DNA from 2 places in the Rheinheimera mangrovi genome. Region 2 is predicted to be linked to the other one. Evidence: predicted binding sites of a transcription regulator. Region 2 holds the regulator's gene; the other holds the start of a gene.

Region 1 (7,064 bases), 1.2 Mb from region 2:
CGGGTTGTGCAACCTGATGCAGATAAGGGCCTGTGGTTTGGTGGAGCAAACGGACTTTATCACTATGACGGGAAAACACTGCAAGCCGCGCCATTTAATGCCGATTTAGAGTCTGGTTTTGTCACAGTGATTGAGCATCAGGGCCCGGATTTACTGGTTGGAACGACCAGTGGTTTGTATTGGTATCAGCAGGAAAAACTAAACAGAGTAGGCCTGGGAACGCCTTTATTTGGTGCTTATATCACTAGTGTTTTAACCTTGCCTGATCAACAACTGCTAGTTGCTACTCTGGATGACGGTTTGTTTATTAAAACAGCTCAAGGCCAATGGCAGCAATACGACAGCAGTAATGGTTTACCTTTGGATCCGGTGATCAGCTTATGGTATGACAAAGACAGAAATTATTTGTGGGCCAGCAGTTTAAAAGGGGTGTTCAGATTTAAACCTCCGGCAGCAAACGACAATGGCAAAGTACTGAGTTTCGAGTTGATCTTGTCACCTTACGATCGACAACTTGGCACAGCACCTGGGCGCTGTTGTAACGGCGCTGGTCACAGTAAAGTAGCTAATTGGCAAGGTCAGCTTTGGTATCCAAGTTTAAAAGGCCTGGTGGCTGTGCCTCTGCAATTAACTATGGCCCCCGACAGAGCTTTGCAACCCTTGTTACAGGATGTCACAGGCCAAAAGTCGTACTCTTTGTTACCTGATCAACATCAGTTGGTGCTGGAAACCTCGGATCGTAACATCAGTATTCGATACAGCGCGCTGGAATTTATCAAAGCAAATGCCATCGAATTCAGATATCAACTGAAAGGATTTGATCAGGAATGGCAGCAGGTTGGCCAGAGGCGGGAGGCTATTTACACAAATCTACCACCAGGACGCTATCAGTTTGTGGTGCAGGCCCGCTATTCCAGCCAGCTCTGGACTGAGCTGCAACAGCTACAGCTGGATTTGGTGGTGCCACGATTATTTACTGAGACTGTTGTATATAAAGGATTGTGGGCCTTGCTGGTCGTACTTGCTTTGTATGGTCTGGCCTGGTTGTGGCGTCGTAATGCCGTGATGCAGCAACAGGAGTTGAGTAAACTGGTGCGTCTGCGCACTGTGGAACTGGAAAACAGCAACTCGCGACTGAGTGAATTGAATGAGCAACTGTCGCAACTTACTCACAAAGACACTTTAACTGGCCTTAGAAACCGCCGTTTTCTATTTGAACAGTTGCCTAAAGACGTTGAGCAATATCAGCATAACAGAGACGCTATGTTGCAACAGGGCAAATGTATAGCCTTGCTGCAGCTGGATATGGATAATTTTAAATCAATTAATGATCTGTACGGCAATAGTGCCGGTGATAGTGTATTGCAGCAAATCAGTGGATTGTTGTTGCGCGAAAGCCGCGGGGCCGACTATGTGGTGCGTTATGCCGGTGAGCAGTTTGTTTTGGTATTACGAGACGTTGAATTTTCTACAGTTCGGGAAGTTGCCTTGCAATTGAATCAACTGGTTGCCAATGCGAATTTCCAGATCCCGGACGGCCGTACTGTGTCTTTGACCTGTTCTATTGGTTACAGCTGTTTTCCGCTGGAGCTTTTAGGAGGACAACTGATTTCCTGGGAAATCTCGTTACAGCTGTCTGAAATTGCCTTACGTAAAGTGAAACAATCGGGTCGTAATGGCTGTGCGACCTTGGGATTTGATCCTCAGGTCGATGCTTTTGAGTTTGAAGATTCAGGTCATATTGACGTACAGATCGAAAAGCTATTAGCCGATGGTGTGGCCTGGTTTGAAGTAAAAAGCTACCGCCCTTAGCCGTTGTTCTTGATGCAGAAGTAACGGGCGCGGGTAAACCGCGCCCCTACGAAAGAAAATAATCAGCGGGAAATAAAGGCTGCTACTTTGGCTTGGATACCTGTGCAGTCTAACCCTAGTTCAGCGTAAATTTGTTCCTGAGTACCGTGTTTGATAAAAATATCAGGCAGGCCGATATTCAGCAGCTTCACTGGCAACTGTTCGGCTATGCAGTATTCATTCACTGCAGAACCTGCGCCGCCCATAAGCGCATTGTCTTCAATAGTGACAAAGTGGCTGTGGGTTGTGGCAAGCTCAGCCAGCAGTTGCTGATCCAGAGGTTTCACAAAACGCATATCCACCAATGTGGCGTTTAATTGCTCTGCTACTGTATGGCAAGCCTGTAATAAAGGGCCAAACGCCAGCAAGGCTACTTTTTCGCCGCGACGGCGCACGAGACCCTTGCCCAGAGCTAATTCACTCATCACAGTTTCTGGCGCTTCGCCATTACCGCTACCCCGAGGATATCGCACTGCGGCAGGCCCTTTGTGCTTATAGCCGGTGTACAGCATCTGACGGCATTCGTTTTCATCCGAAGGCACCATAATCAGCATGTTTGGAATACAGCGCATAAAGCTCAAATCAAAAGAACCCTGGTGAGTTGGGCCATCGGCACCTACAACACCAGCACGGTCGATAGCAAAAAGCACATCCAGATTTTGAATTGCTATGTCGTGGATAAGCTGATCGTAACCACGTTGCAAGAAGCTGGAGTAAATCGCCACTACAGGTTTTAAACCTTCTATCGCCATACCTGCGGCCAAAGTCACAGCATGTTGCTCTGCAATAGCTACATCAAAATAACGCTCCGGATAGCGCTTAGAAAACTGGACTAAATCTGAGCCTTCGCGCATCGCAGGTGTAATACCTTGCAGCTTAGGATCCACTGCAGCCATATCGCATATCCACTGACCAAAAATATTGGAGAAGGTGGCTTTACCAGCTTTTTTAGCGGGCTGGCATTGTGCTGTTGGGTCAAATTTACTGACTGCATGATAACCAATAGGATCTTGCTCTGCCGGTAAATAGCCTTTGCCTTTTTTCGTCACCACATGCAGTAATTGCGGGCCTTTGAGATTACGCATATTACGAATGGTGTCAACCAGGCTTTTGACATCATGGCCATCAATGGGGCCTATGTAGTTAAAGCCCAGTTCTTCAAAAAAAGTACCAGGGGTGACCATACCTTTAAAATGTTCTTCAGCGCGGCTGGCTAGCTGATGTAAAGGTGGCACACCACTTAAAATCTTTTTACCGCCTTCACGCAGGCTGGTGTAAAAGTTCCCGGATAAAATGCGGGCGAAATAACGATTTAAAGCGCCAACATTCTCTGAAATCGACATTTCGTTGTCGTTTAAGATCACCAGCATATCGGGTTTGACTTCACCAGCATGGTTCAGCGCTTCAAAGGCCATGCCTGCAGTAATAGCACCGTCACCAATGACTGCAACCACCTTACGGTTTTTCTGCTCAGCTCGAGCTGCAATCGCCATACCTAAAGCTGCGCTGATAGAGGTACTGGAATGACCGACACTTAAGGTGTCGTATTCACTTTCTTCCCGCCATGGGAAAGGGTGTAAGCCATCTTTCTGGCGGATGCTGTGCATTTGATCGCGACGACCTGTCAGAATTTTATGAGGGTAAGCCTGATGGCCCACATCCCAAATCAGGCGGTCAAAAGGGGTGTTGTAGACATAATGCAAAGCAACCGTCAGCTCAATAGTGCCAAGACCTGAGGCGAAGTGGCCACTGCTTTGGCTGACGGTTTTCAATAAAAATGCCCGTAATTCGTCACTCAGAGCGGGTAACTCATCCTGTGGCAGCTGGCGCAAGTCGGCAGGCCAGTTGGCTTTATGAAGCAGAGGGAAATCCTGACTAGCTGATGTCATGAGAATGCCTGTATTAAAACTGTCGGGCAATAACGTACCGGGCCAACGCCACCAGTTCGTCTGTTGCATAAGGAAGTTCGCGTAAAGCGGCTAACGCCTCTTCAACCAATAAGTGTGCTTTTTGTTTCGCTTGATCTAAGCCCAATAAAGCAGGATAGGTGGCTTTATTAGCTTTTTGATCTGAACCTGCGGTTTTACCCAGTACCACAGTGTCGCCTTCGATATCAAGAATGTCGTCCTGCACCTGAAAAGCTAATCCTATGGCTCTGGCGTAACGAACTAAAGCATCTAAATGGGCGACATTATCCACTGGACTGGCCAGATAAGCAAAACGTACTGAACACTCAATCAAAGCACCGGTTTTTAGCTGATGCATCTGCTCCAGTGCTTCAACCGACATTTTCTGATTGGTATGAGCCAAATCAATAGCCTGACCGCCACACATGCCGTTGTAGCCTGCATGCAGCGCGAGTTGTTGCACCATAGTAAGAATACGTTGTGGCTGAACTTGTTGGTAGTCATGCTGGCTTAGTAGTTCAAACGCGAAGGTCTGCAGCGCATCGCCCGCCAGAATAGCGCTAGCTTCATCAAAAGCTTTATGGCAGGTGGCTTTACCACGACGCAAATCGTCGTTATCCATAGCTGGTAAGTCGTCATGGATTAAGGAGTAGGTATGTAACGCCTCAATAGCCGCCGCCGGGCCATCTAAATCTGCTAAAGAAGCGCCTAACATCTGACCGCAGCTATAAACCAAAAAAGGCCGCATACGTTTACCGCCCAGCAGTAAACTGTAGGCCATGGCCTGATGCAGCCGTGGGTCGGTCAGCGGCTTTTTATCTAATTGTTGTTGAAGTACCTGTTCCAGTCGTTGCTGGTACGAGGTTAAAGAAACTAACGTCAAATCATTCACCTTCGCTTGCTACAAAAGGTTCCAACTGATCTTGCCCTGCGTTCTGGACCAATAACTGGACTTTTTGTTGTGCAGCCTGTAGTTGCTGTTGACTGGTACGGGAGAGTTCGATACCACGCTCAAATTGTTGCAAAGCCTGATCAAGGCTTAAGTCGCCTTGCTCTAACTGTTGTACTATTTGCTCCAGCTCAGCAATGCTCTGCTCAAAATGGCTGAAATCTGTTTTCTTTTTTGTCATATTTTCGCCTGATAATGGGTGTCTGACCAAGCCCAGCGCGCTATTATGAGCAATCAGGACCGCGTTGGGAAAGGATAAATTTGTTTGAGGCCTGAATTTATAGTTAACTATCCCATACTTTTGCCGATAACTCACTATAAGCTAAGATAAAACCAGCGCTATGCTGGTATAAAACCAACTTTTTGCATTCAGTTTTCCGGGAGATACGCAGTGGATTTAGCAACCGTCATAGGATTGGTCTCGGTTATGGGGATGATGGGCTGGGCCATGTGGCTCAGTGCCAGTGGCAACATCGCCATGTTTTACGATTTTGTATCTATTGTCATCGTTTTTGGCGGTAGTATTACAGCTGTAGTGATCAAATTCACCTTTACTCAACTGGCCGATTCAATGAAAGCCGTGGGTAAAGCTTTTATGTTTAAAATTGAATCAGCAGAAGAGTTGATTGAAAAAGCGGTGCAATTGGCTGATGCCGCCCGTAAAGGCGGTTTTTTAGCCTTAGAAGAAGCAGAAATTCCTAATCCTTTTATGCAAAAAGGCATCAATATGTTAGTGGATGGCCACGATGCGGACGTGGTGCGCGGCACACTGGAAAAAGATATTGAATTAACCTACAGCCGACATAACACCGCTATTAGCGTGTTCAAGCAATTAGGTGATTTAGGCCCGGCTATGGGCATGATAGGTACCCTTATCGGTCTGGTCGCTATGTTGTCCAACATGTCTGACCCTAAAGCTATAGGCCCGGCAATGGCGGTAGCCTTATTAACCACTATGTACGGTGCTATTCAGGCTAACTGTATTTTTTTACCACTGTCAGAAAAAATGGCGGTGCGTAACGAAGAAGAAAAAACCAATAATCAGCTTATTCTGGATGCCATTATGGGCATACAGGATGGTCAGAACCCTAAAGTGATCGAAGGCATTTTACGTAATTACCTGGCTGCCAAGAAACGTGAGCCTGCAGCTCCGGCAGCGGAGTAGGAGTTAGTATGGATAAGTGTCCTAAGTGTCCACCTCCGGGGTTACCCGCTTATATGGGGACTTTTGCTGACCTGATGGCGCTTTTGATGTGTTTTTTTGTGCTGCTGCTGTCTTTTTCGGAAATGGATGTACTGAAGTTTAAGCAAATTGCAGGGTCCATGCAGTACGCTTTTGGTGTGCAAAATAAAATTGAAGTTAAAGATATCCCCAAGGGAACCAGTGTGATTGCGATGGAATTCCGTCCGGGCCGTCCTGATCCAACGCCCATTGATACCATCCAGCAACAAACTGTGGAAATGACGCAGCAAACGCTGAATTTTCAGGCGGGTAAAGAAGATGAAGCGGGTGGACGTCAGGAACAGCGGGAGGATAAAACCGGAGGTCAGTCGAGCAGTACCGCAGAAGAGCCTATGGAAGCAGTTGAAGCTGCTGCCACTGAAGTACAGGAACAAACCAACGAGCTGTTGAAAAAAATTGCTGAGCAGTTGGAAAAGCAAATTATGGATGGCGCTATTGAACTCGAATCTTTAGGCCAACAAATTATTATCCGTATTCGTGAGAATGGCTCATTCCCATCCGGCTCTTCGTTTTTACAGCCCAAATTCAAACCAATTATTCAAAATATTGGTACCTTGTTAAAAGATGTTCCAGGCGAAGTTACTGTTTCTGGCCATACTGATGGTGATCAGGTTTCTGATGAATTACATAGCAATAACTGGGATTTATCTGCTCAACGTGCTGTGTCTGTTGCTTCTGAAATGCTCAAAGCTCCAGGCTTTGATAAAAACCGTCTGGTGGTGGTAGGGCATGCTGAAACCCGTCCTTTGGTGCCTAATGATACGGAAAGCAACAGACGACGGAACCGCAGGGTTGAGATTTCTATTATGCAAGGTAAAGCAAAAGAGTCTGACCCTATCAGCCTGGAACCTGCAGCGCAGAGCAAGCCAAATCCGTAACTCCACTGAGTAATAACTGCAGCAATAAAAGCTAAACTGTTGTTGCAAGGCGCGCTATAATTCGCGCCTTTATTTTTTCAGCGAGTGATATGATGGAATTTTTAGTCAAACTGCACCCGGAAATATCGATTAAAAGTAAATCGGTCCGAAAACGTCAGACTATGCTTTTAGAGCAGAATCTGAAAACTATCTTGTTGCGGTTAGACCCATCCGTTGCCATCAAAAATAACTACGAC
Region 2 (7,064 bases):
ATGGTGGTTACCTCTGGTGCTGCCCGTATTTCTGAAGTCACAGCCCGTTTTACTTTAGATGCAATGCCGGGCAAGCAAATGGCGATAGACGCCGACTTAAACGCTGGTTTTATCGACGCGGATGAAGCCCGTAAGCGCCGAGAAGAAATAGGTGAGGAAGCCGACTTTTACGGTTCGATGGATGGTGCGAATAAATTCGTAAAAGGCGATGCGATGGCGGGCATCGTCATCATGGTGATCAATATTATCGGTGGCCTGGTGATTGGTGTGCTCCAGCACGATTTGGCCTTTATGGAAGCTGTACAGGTTTATACCTTGTTGACTATAGGTGATGGTCTGGTGGCGCAAATCCCTGGTCTGTTGTTGTCTGTGGGTACAGCCATCATCGTCACCCGCCAAAATAAAGAGGGTGACTTCGGTACCCTGATGGCAGGTCAGTTTAGTAACTTTAAAGTGCTGGTAATTGCGAGTGGCATTTTAGTTATTATGGGTATAGTGCCAGGTATGCCTCATATGGCTTTTTTAACTCTGGCGGCTATAGTAGGCGGTGCTGCCTATTATTTATACCGGATAGAGAATCCTACAGCAGAAAAAGCGGCTGCGATTAAAAAGGCTGAACTGACGACTCCGGTTGAAGTGGCGCCTGTCAAAGAAATAGGTTGGGACGATGTGCAACCAGTTGACACCATAGGTTTAGAAGTTGGCTATCGTTTAATTCCTCTGGTTGATAAAGCACAAGGCGGCGAATTGCTGACCCGCATTAAAGGCGTGCGTAAAAAACTATCTCAGGAACTGGGTTTCCTTATCCCTGCTGTGCATATCCGCGATAACCTGGACTTAGAACCAAACACCTACCGTGTGACTATGATGGGGGTCACCACAGGCGAATCTGAGCTGCGCCACGATAACGAGCTGGCGATTAACCCAGGTCAGGTCTTTGGTACAGTCAAAGGCATAGCTACAAAAGATCCCGCTTTTGGTTTGGAGGCGGTCTGGATAGCGAAGAGCCAACGCGAACATGCTCAAACCTTAGGGTATACAGTAGTGGATGCGGCGACGGTGGTCGCTACTCATTTAAGCCAGATTTTAACCAATAACGCAGCACAGTTGCTGGGCCATGAAGAAGTGCAGAATCTGCTGGATATGCTGGCTAAATCTTCACCCAAGTTGGTGGATGCTTTAGTGCCTGATACCTTGCCGCTGACAGTCGTAGTGAAAGTGTTGCAAAACCTGCTGCATGAAGGTGTGCCTATCCGTGATATGCGCACCATAGTCCAAACGCTGGTGGACTATGGTTCGAAGAGTCAGGATGTTGACGTATTAACCGCATCTTGCCGCGTGGCGTTAAAGCGGCTGATTATTCAGGAAGTGGTAGGTAGTGCGCCTGAAGTACCTGTGATTACCTTCGCTCCTGATTTAGAGCAGATGTTACATCAGTCAATGCAATCGGCCGGTAATGATGGCTCTGGTATTGAACCAGGCCTTGCTGAGCGTATTCAACAGTCATTAGCCACAGCCTGTCAGAATCAGGAATTGGCCGGCGAACCTGCAGTTTTACTGACATCCGGCATTCTGCGATCAGTTATGGCACGATTCGTGAAATACAGTATTCCAGGATTACGGGTTTTGTCCTACCAAGAGATCCCTGACAACAAACAAATACGTATTGTCAGTGTGGTAGGCCAGTCGAATTAGGAGTTAAGCTATGAAAATCAAACGCTTTGTTGCCAAAGATATGCGCACCGCTCTGACAGAAGTCAAAGAGTTTTTAGGCCCTGATGCCATTATTCTGTCGAATAAAAAAGTGGCTGGCGGCGTTGAAATTGTAGCAGCTATAGACCCGGAAGCCGCGCCGTCTGTGGCTAAGGCTGAACCTGCTGTTGCAGCTCAAGTCGCAGCTCAGCCCGCGGTAGGCAGTCGTTTGAATATCAAAGTAGATGATGAACCAGAGCAAGTGCCTGCTGACTCTCTGCAAGCTTTATTAGCCCGTCAAATCAGCAAACAACCAGCGGCTGCTCAGGCTATCTCTGCCAATAAAATGGCGGCTACAAAAACTGCTGCAGCCACCAATGCGTTGTTTTCGGTCGCAAATTCAGCACCTTCAGATGTTGAACGTCAATCTTCCGGCGCGCCTATGGTCAATCTGACTGAATTGACCCGTTATCAGGAGCAACAAGCCAAACTGATGCAAAAACAGTTTGATGCAATGCGCAACGAAATGTCTTCGATGAAACAACTGCTGCAACATCAAGTCTCTGGTTTAATGTGGCAGGATTTAGCTCGTCGTGAACCTGTTCGGGCCCTGGTGATTGAAAAGCTGTTGGCACTAGGCTTATCCGAGCCTGTCGCTGATCAAATTGCCTGTTTTATGCCAGAAGATATCAGCGATGCTGAAGCCTGGGACAGTGCGTTAGAGTTATTAACTGGCCAGTTGATCACCACCAATGACGACATTATGCGTCGTGGTGGTGTAGTAGCGCTAGTAGGCCCTACAGGTGTGGGTAAAACTACCACAGTGGCCAAACTTGCAGCTCAGTTTGCTAAGCGTCATGGTGCAGATCAAGTGGCGTTAATTACCACAGATTCATTTCGTATCGGCGCATACGAGCAACTAGCCACCTTTGGTCGCATTATTGGTTGCCCGGTGAAACAGGTAAAGGACAGCGAAGAGTTAGCGACACTGTTAAATCAGTTACAACAACGTAAATTAATTCTGATTGACACCGCAGGCATGAGCCAACGCGACGTGCGCCTTGCTGAAAAACTTGCGTCTTTAGTGCATAATTCGCGTGTTAAAATAAAAAGTTATCTGGTATTGTCTGCAACATCTCAAGCTCGCGTCATGCAGGAAACCGTTGAGCATTTCAAACGTATTCCATTAGCGGGTTGTATTTTCACCAAACTTGATGAATGCTTAAGTTTGGGAGAAATCATTAATGTGGCAATCCAAAATGCGTTACCGGTCAGTTATTTGACCAACGGACAACGAGTCCCTGAAGATATCGAAATGGCCGATGCGAAAATAATGGTTGCCAAGGCAGAGCAGTTACGGACCTCTAACAGTAGTACGGGCTATCAGTGGTATTCAGATTCAGTAGCCCGAGTGGAAGGAACCTATGCATAATCTTCCGATGAATGATGATCAAGCCAGTGGCCTGAGAAGAATGAAGCAACAACAGCAGCAACAAATGGTAAAAGTCATAGCAGTGACAGGCGGCAAAGGTGGCGTGGGTAAAACTAACGTCACTCTGAACCTTGCCATGGCTATGTCTCAGCTTGGAAAAAAAGTATTGGTACTGGACGCTGACCTTGGATTAGCGAACTGCGACGTAATGCTTGGGCTTCGTGTACAAAAAAACTTATTTCATGTGTTATCCGGTGAAGCTGAATTAGACGATATTCTGATTGAAGGGCCTTTTGGCATCAAAATTGTGCCGGCAACTTCAGGCACTCAGTCAATGACCGAATTAAAGCCAGTGGAACACGCTGGTCTTATTCGGGCGTTCAGCGAAATGCGGACAAAGTTTGATATTTTACTGGTGGATACCGCTGCTGGTATTTCCGATATGGTATTGAGTTTTTCTCGTGCTTCTCAAGATGTGTTAGTTGTGGTCTGTGACGAACCATCTTCTATCACCGATGCTTACGCTTTAATGAAAATATTGAGCCGTGAACACGGTGTACAGCGTTTTAAAATTGTCGCCAATATGGTGCGCAGTTTAAAAGAAGGTCAGGAACTATTTGCCAAATTAAGCCGGGTAACAGACCGTTTTTTAGATGTCAGTCTTGAATTAGTTGCTACTATTCCCTTTGATGAAAACGTAAGAAAAGCAGCGCGTAAACAAAAAGCTTTTGTCGATGCTTTTCCAAAAACTCCAGCCTCTTTGGCTGTTCGCACTTTGGCTACCCGTGCAGTGCAATGGCCTGTGCCTCCGATGGCGTCAGGCCATCTGGAGTTTTTCCTGGAACAACTGGTACAACAACCTGAAGCGAGAGGTCTGGTTTGAATAGCAAACTTGCGGCCTACGGTGCCGCTGATCATCTGACCCAAATGGTTGAACGGTACGCACCTCTGGTTAAGCGTATTGCCTACCATTTGTTAGCCCGTCTGCCAGCCAGCGTTCAAGTGGATGATTTAATTCAATCCGGTATGATAGGTCTGATTGAAGCTGCGAAGAACTTTGATGGCAGTAAAGGAGCTAGCTTTGAAACCTTCGCTGGTATTCGTATTCGTGGCTCTATGTTGGATGAAATTCGCCGTGGTGACTGGACTCCGCGCTCTGTCCACCGTAATTCACGTATGATAGCTGAAGCTATTGCTGAGCTTGAATCTGAATTGGGTCGCGATGTAAAAGATAGTGAAGTTGCTGAAAAACTTGATATATCTCTGGATGAGTATCATCATATGCTTAGTGACGCTAGCAGCGGCCGCATTATTGGTATCGAAGATCTGGGGATCTCAGATGATGTGTTAGTGACTGCAAATGATAAAGAAGACGATCATTTGTACGAACAACAGGCAAATGATGCATTTCAGCAGGCATTGATAAAAAATATCAGTAGCTTACCGGAACGAGAAGCTATAGTGTTGTCGCTGTATTATAATGACGAACTAAATTTGAAAGAGATTGGTGCTGTGCTGGATGTCAGTGAGTCCAGGGTCAGTCAAATTCATAGTCAGGCGTTGGTGCGCTTGCGCTCCAGAATGCAGGATTGGTTGTAATAGTTTGAGTTAGTCCAGCTTGGGCTCTCACCGGAGGGGATTTTGGATAAGAATATGAAAATTCTTGTGGTTGATGATTTCTCAACCATGAGACGCATTATAAAAAACCTGTTACGAGATCTGGGTTTCACCAATGTGTCTGAAGCTGATGACGGCAGTACGGCTTTGCCTATGCTGCAAAACGGTGATTTTGATTTTGTAGTCACTGACTGGAACATGCCAGGTATGCAAGGTATCGATTTGTTACGTGCAATTCGTGCTGACGCAAAACTGAAGCATATCCCTGTATTAATGGTGACCGCTGAAGCGAAAAAGGAACAAATCATTGCGGCTGCTCAGGCTGGAGTGAATGGTTACATTGTCAAACCTTTTACTGCTGCTACCCTACAGGAAAAACTGGCTAAAGTATTCGAACGTTTGGGTTAAACCGTAACTGACAAAGGAGTACACCATGTCTGTAGCTACGGCACCCTTGATTACTTTAGAGCAGGCCCGTGAACTGGTTCAGTTACTGGAATTCGGCGAAATCGAAACAGCAAACGAACTGGTACAACAGCTGGCTGTGCCGGGCTCCTCTGAGTTATTTGCCGAGGTTGGAAAACTAACCCGGCAACTGCACGATTCGCTGAAAAGTTTCCAAATTGACCCATCCTTAAGTTCTTTGCTGGAAGATGATATTCCAGATGCAAAAAAACGGCTGAATCATGTCATCGATATGACTGAGCAGGCCGCGAATAAAACTATGGATGCGGTTGAAAACTGTCTTCCCATCGCCGATGAACTTAACAATCACTTACAATCTATTTTGCCGAACTGGCAAAAATTGATGAGTCGTGACTTAAAAGTCGGAGAGTTCAAAGCCTTATGCCACAATCTCGATGGCTTTTTGCAACAGGCTACCGGAAACTCTGCTACCTTACATGCACTGCTTACCGAAGTATTGATGGCTCAGGATTATCAGGATTTAACTGGTCAGATTTTACGGCGGGTCATTGAATTAGTCCGGGAAGTGGAAGACAGCTTAATTGGTTTATTAACGGCCTTTGGCCAAACCAATCTAAGTACGGAAGAACGTCCGGCAGCTGTAATGAAAAAACCAAAAGCAGGTCACGAAGCTGAAGGCCCTATTATTGACGCAGCAGAGCGTGATGACGTGGTGTCCGGTCAGGATGACGTGGACGATTTATTATCAAGTTTAGGTTTCTAAAAGGGGAGCTGTAGCATGGGCTTTGATTTAGATGAGGATATTTTACAGGATTTCCTAGTCGAAGCCGGCGAGATCCTTGAACTACTGCAAGAGCAGTTGGTTGAGTTGGAAAATAATCCGGATGACGCAAATTTATTAAATGCCATTTTCCGTGGTTTCCACACCGTAAAAGGTGGCGCTGGATTTTTATCGCTGACTGAATTAGTTGATGCCTGCCATGGCGCCGAAAACGTGTTTGATATTCTGCGTACCGGCAAACGTCGTGTCACTGCAGAATTGATGGATGTTATTTTACAAGCTCTGGATGCAGTCAACGCTATGTTTGCCGATGTGCAAAACCGCGAACCACTGACCCCGGCTGATCCTGCTATTATCGAGGCTTTGCATCGTCTGAGCATGCCTGAGTCGGAAGACGAGCAGGTTCACCATGCAGCTGTGGAACCAGAACCAGAAGCTGAAATCAGTATGGAAGAGTTCGATGCAGTGGTTGAGTTTGCCGCTGTACCAGCCGTTGAAACTTCTTCCTCCATCGACGAAATTAGTGATGATGAATTTGAATCATTGCTGGATGAATTGCATGGTAAAGGTGCTCCTGGCCGTGATACTTCCGCCAATCTGCCTCCACCTGCAATCAAAGAAACTGCCAGCGAAGACATCACTGATGACGAATTTGAAGCTATTTTAGACCAGCTGCATGGGCAGGGATCTTTTATCCCTGGTGAAACTGCAGCTGCAGCGCCTAAGCCAGCTGAAAAAGCGCCTGCTAAACCGGCAGAAAAAGCTAAAACTACTGGCGGTGATGACATATCAGACGAAGAGTTTGAATCTCTGCTGGATGAATTACATGGTAAAGGCAAAGCGCCTGTCGCTGTTGTACCAGCTTCGCCTCCTGCGGCAAAAGCGGCAGAGCCTGTTAAAGCAGCACCTGCGCCAGTTGCTGCTAAAGCGGCTCCTATAGCTGCGGCTCCAAAAGACCCGGAAACCGATCCAAAAGCAGCAGCCAACCAGCCGGAAACTACAGTTCGGGTGGATACCAAACGCCTTGACCAGATCATGAACATGGTGGGTGAATTGGTATTGGTACGTAACCGTCTGGTCAGCTTGTCAGGTTCTGCGCAAAATGAAGAAATGAGC

What was found. The regulator FliA, encoded in region 2, starts transcription of late flagellar genes. The targets are predictions, from matches to a motif close to GCTAAAGTTNNNNNNNNNNCNGCCGATA.
Region 1: pomA (flagellar motor protein PomA) is a predicted target of FliA. The motif match lies at 4,990-5,017, and genes of this name have one in related genera.

Annotation. Positions count from the first base shown of each region.
Region 1 covers NZ_CP034683.1:2,854,312-2,861,375, reverse strand. The annotation lists gene EK374_RS12795 (ligand-binding sensor domain-containing protein) at 1-1,812, shown strand, start outside; gene dxs (1-deoxy-D-xylulose-5-phosphate synthase) at 1,875-3,740, opposite strand; gene ispA ((2E,6E)-farnesyl diphosphate synthase) at 3,754-4,641, opposite strand; gene EK374_RS12780 (exodeoxyribonuclease VII small subunit) at 4,643-4,888, opposite strand; gene pomA (flagellar motor protein PomA) at 5,099-5,872, shown strand; gene EK374_RS12770 (flagellar motor protein MotB) at 5,881-6,828, shown strand; gene thiI (tRNA uracil 4-sulfurtransferase ThiI) at 6,918-7,064, shown strand, end outside.
Region 2 covers NZ_CP034683.1:1,609,993-1,617,056, forward strand. The annotation lists gene flhA (flagellar biosynthesis protein FlhA) at 1-1,695, shown strand, start outside; gene flhF (flagellar biosynthesis protein FlhF) at 1,706-3,124, shown strand; gene EK374_RS07380 (MinD/ParA family protein) at 3,117-4,007, shown strand; gene EK374_RS07385 (RNA polymerase sigma factor FliA) at 4,004-4,723, shown strand; gene cheY (chemotaxis response regulator CheY) at 4,778-5,149, shown strand; gene EK374_RS07395 (protein phosphatase CheZ) at 5,175-5,930, shown strand; gene EK374_RS07400 (chemotaxis protein CheA) at 5,946-7,064, shown strand, end outside.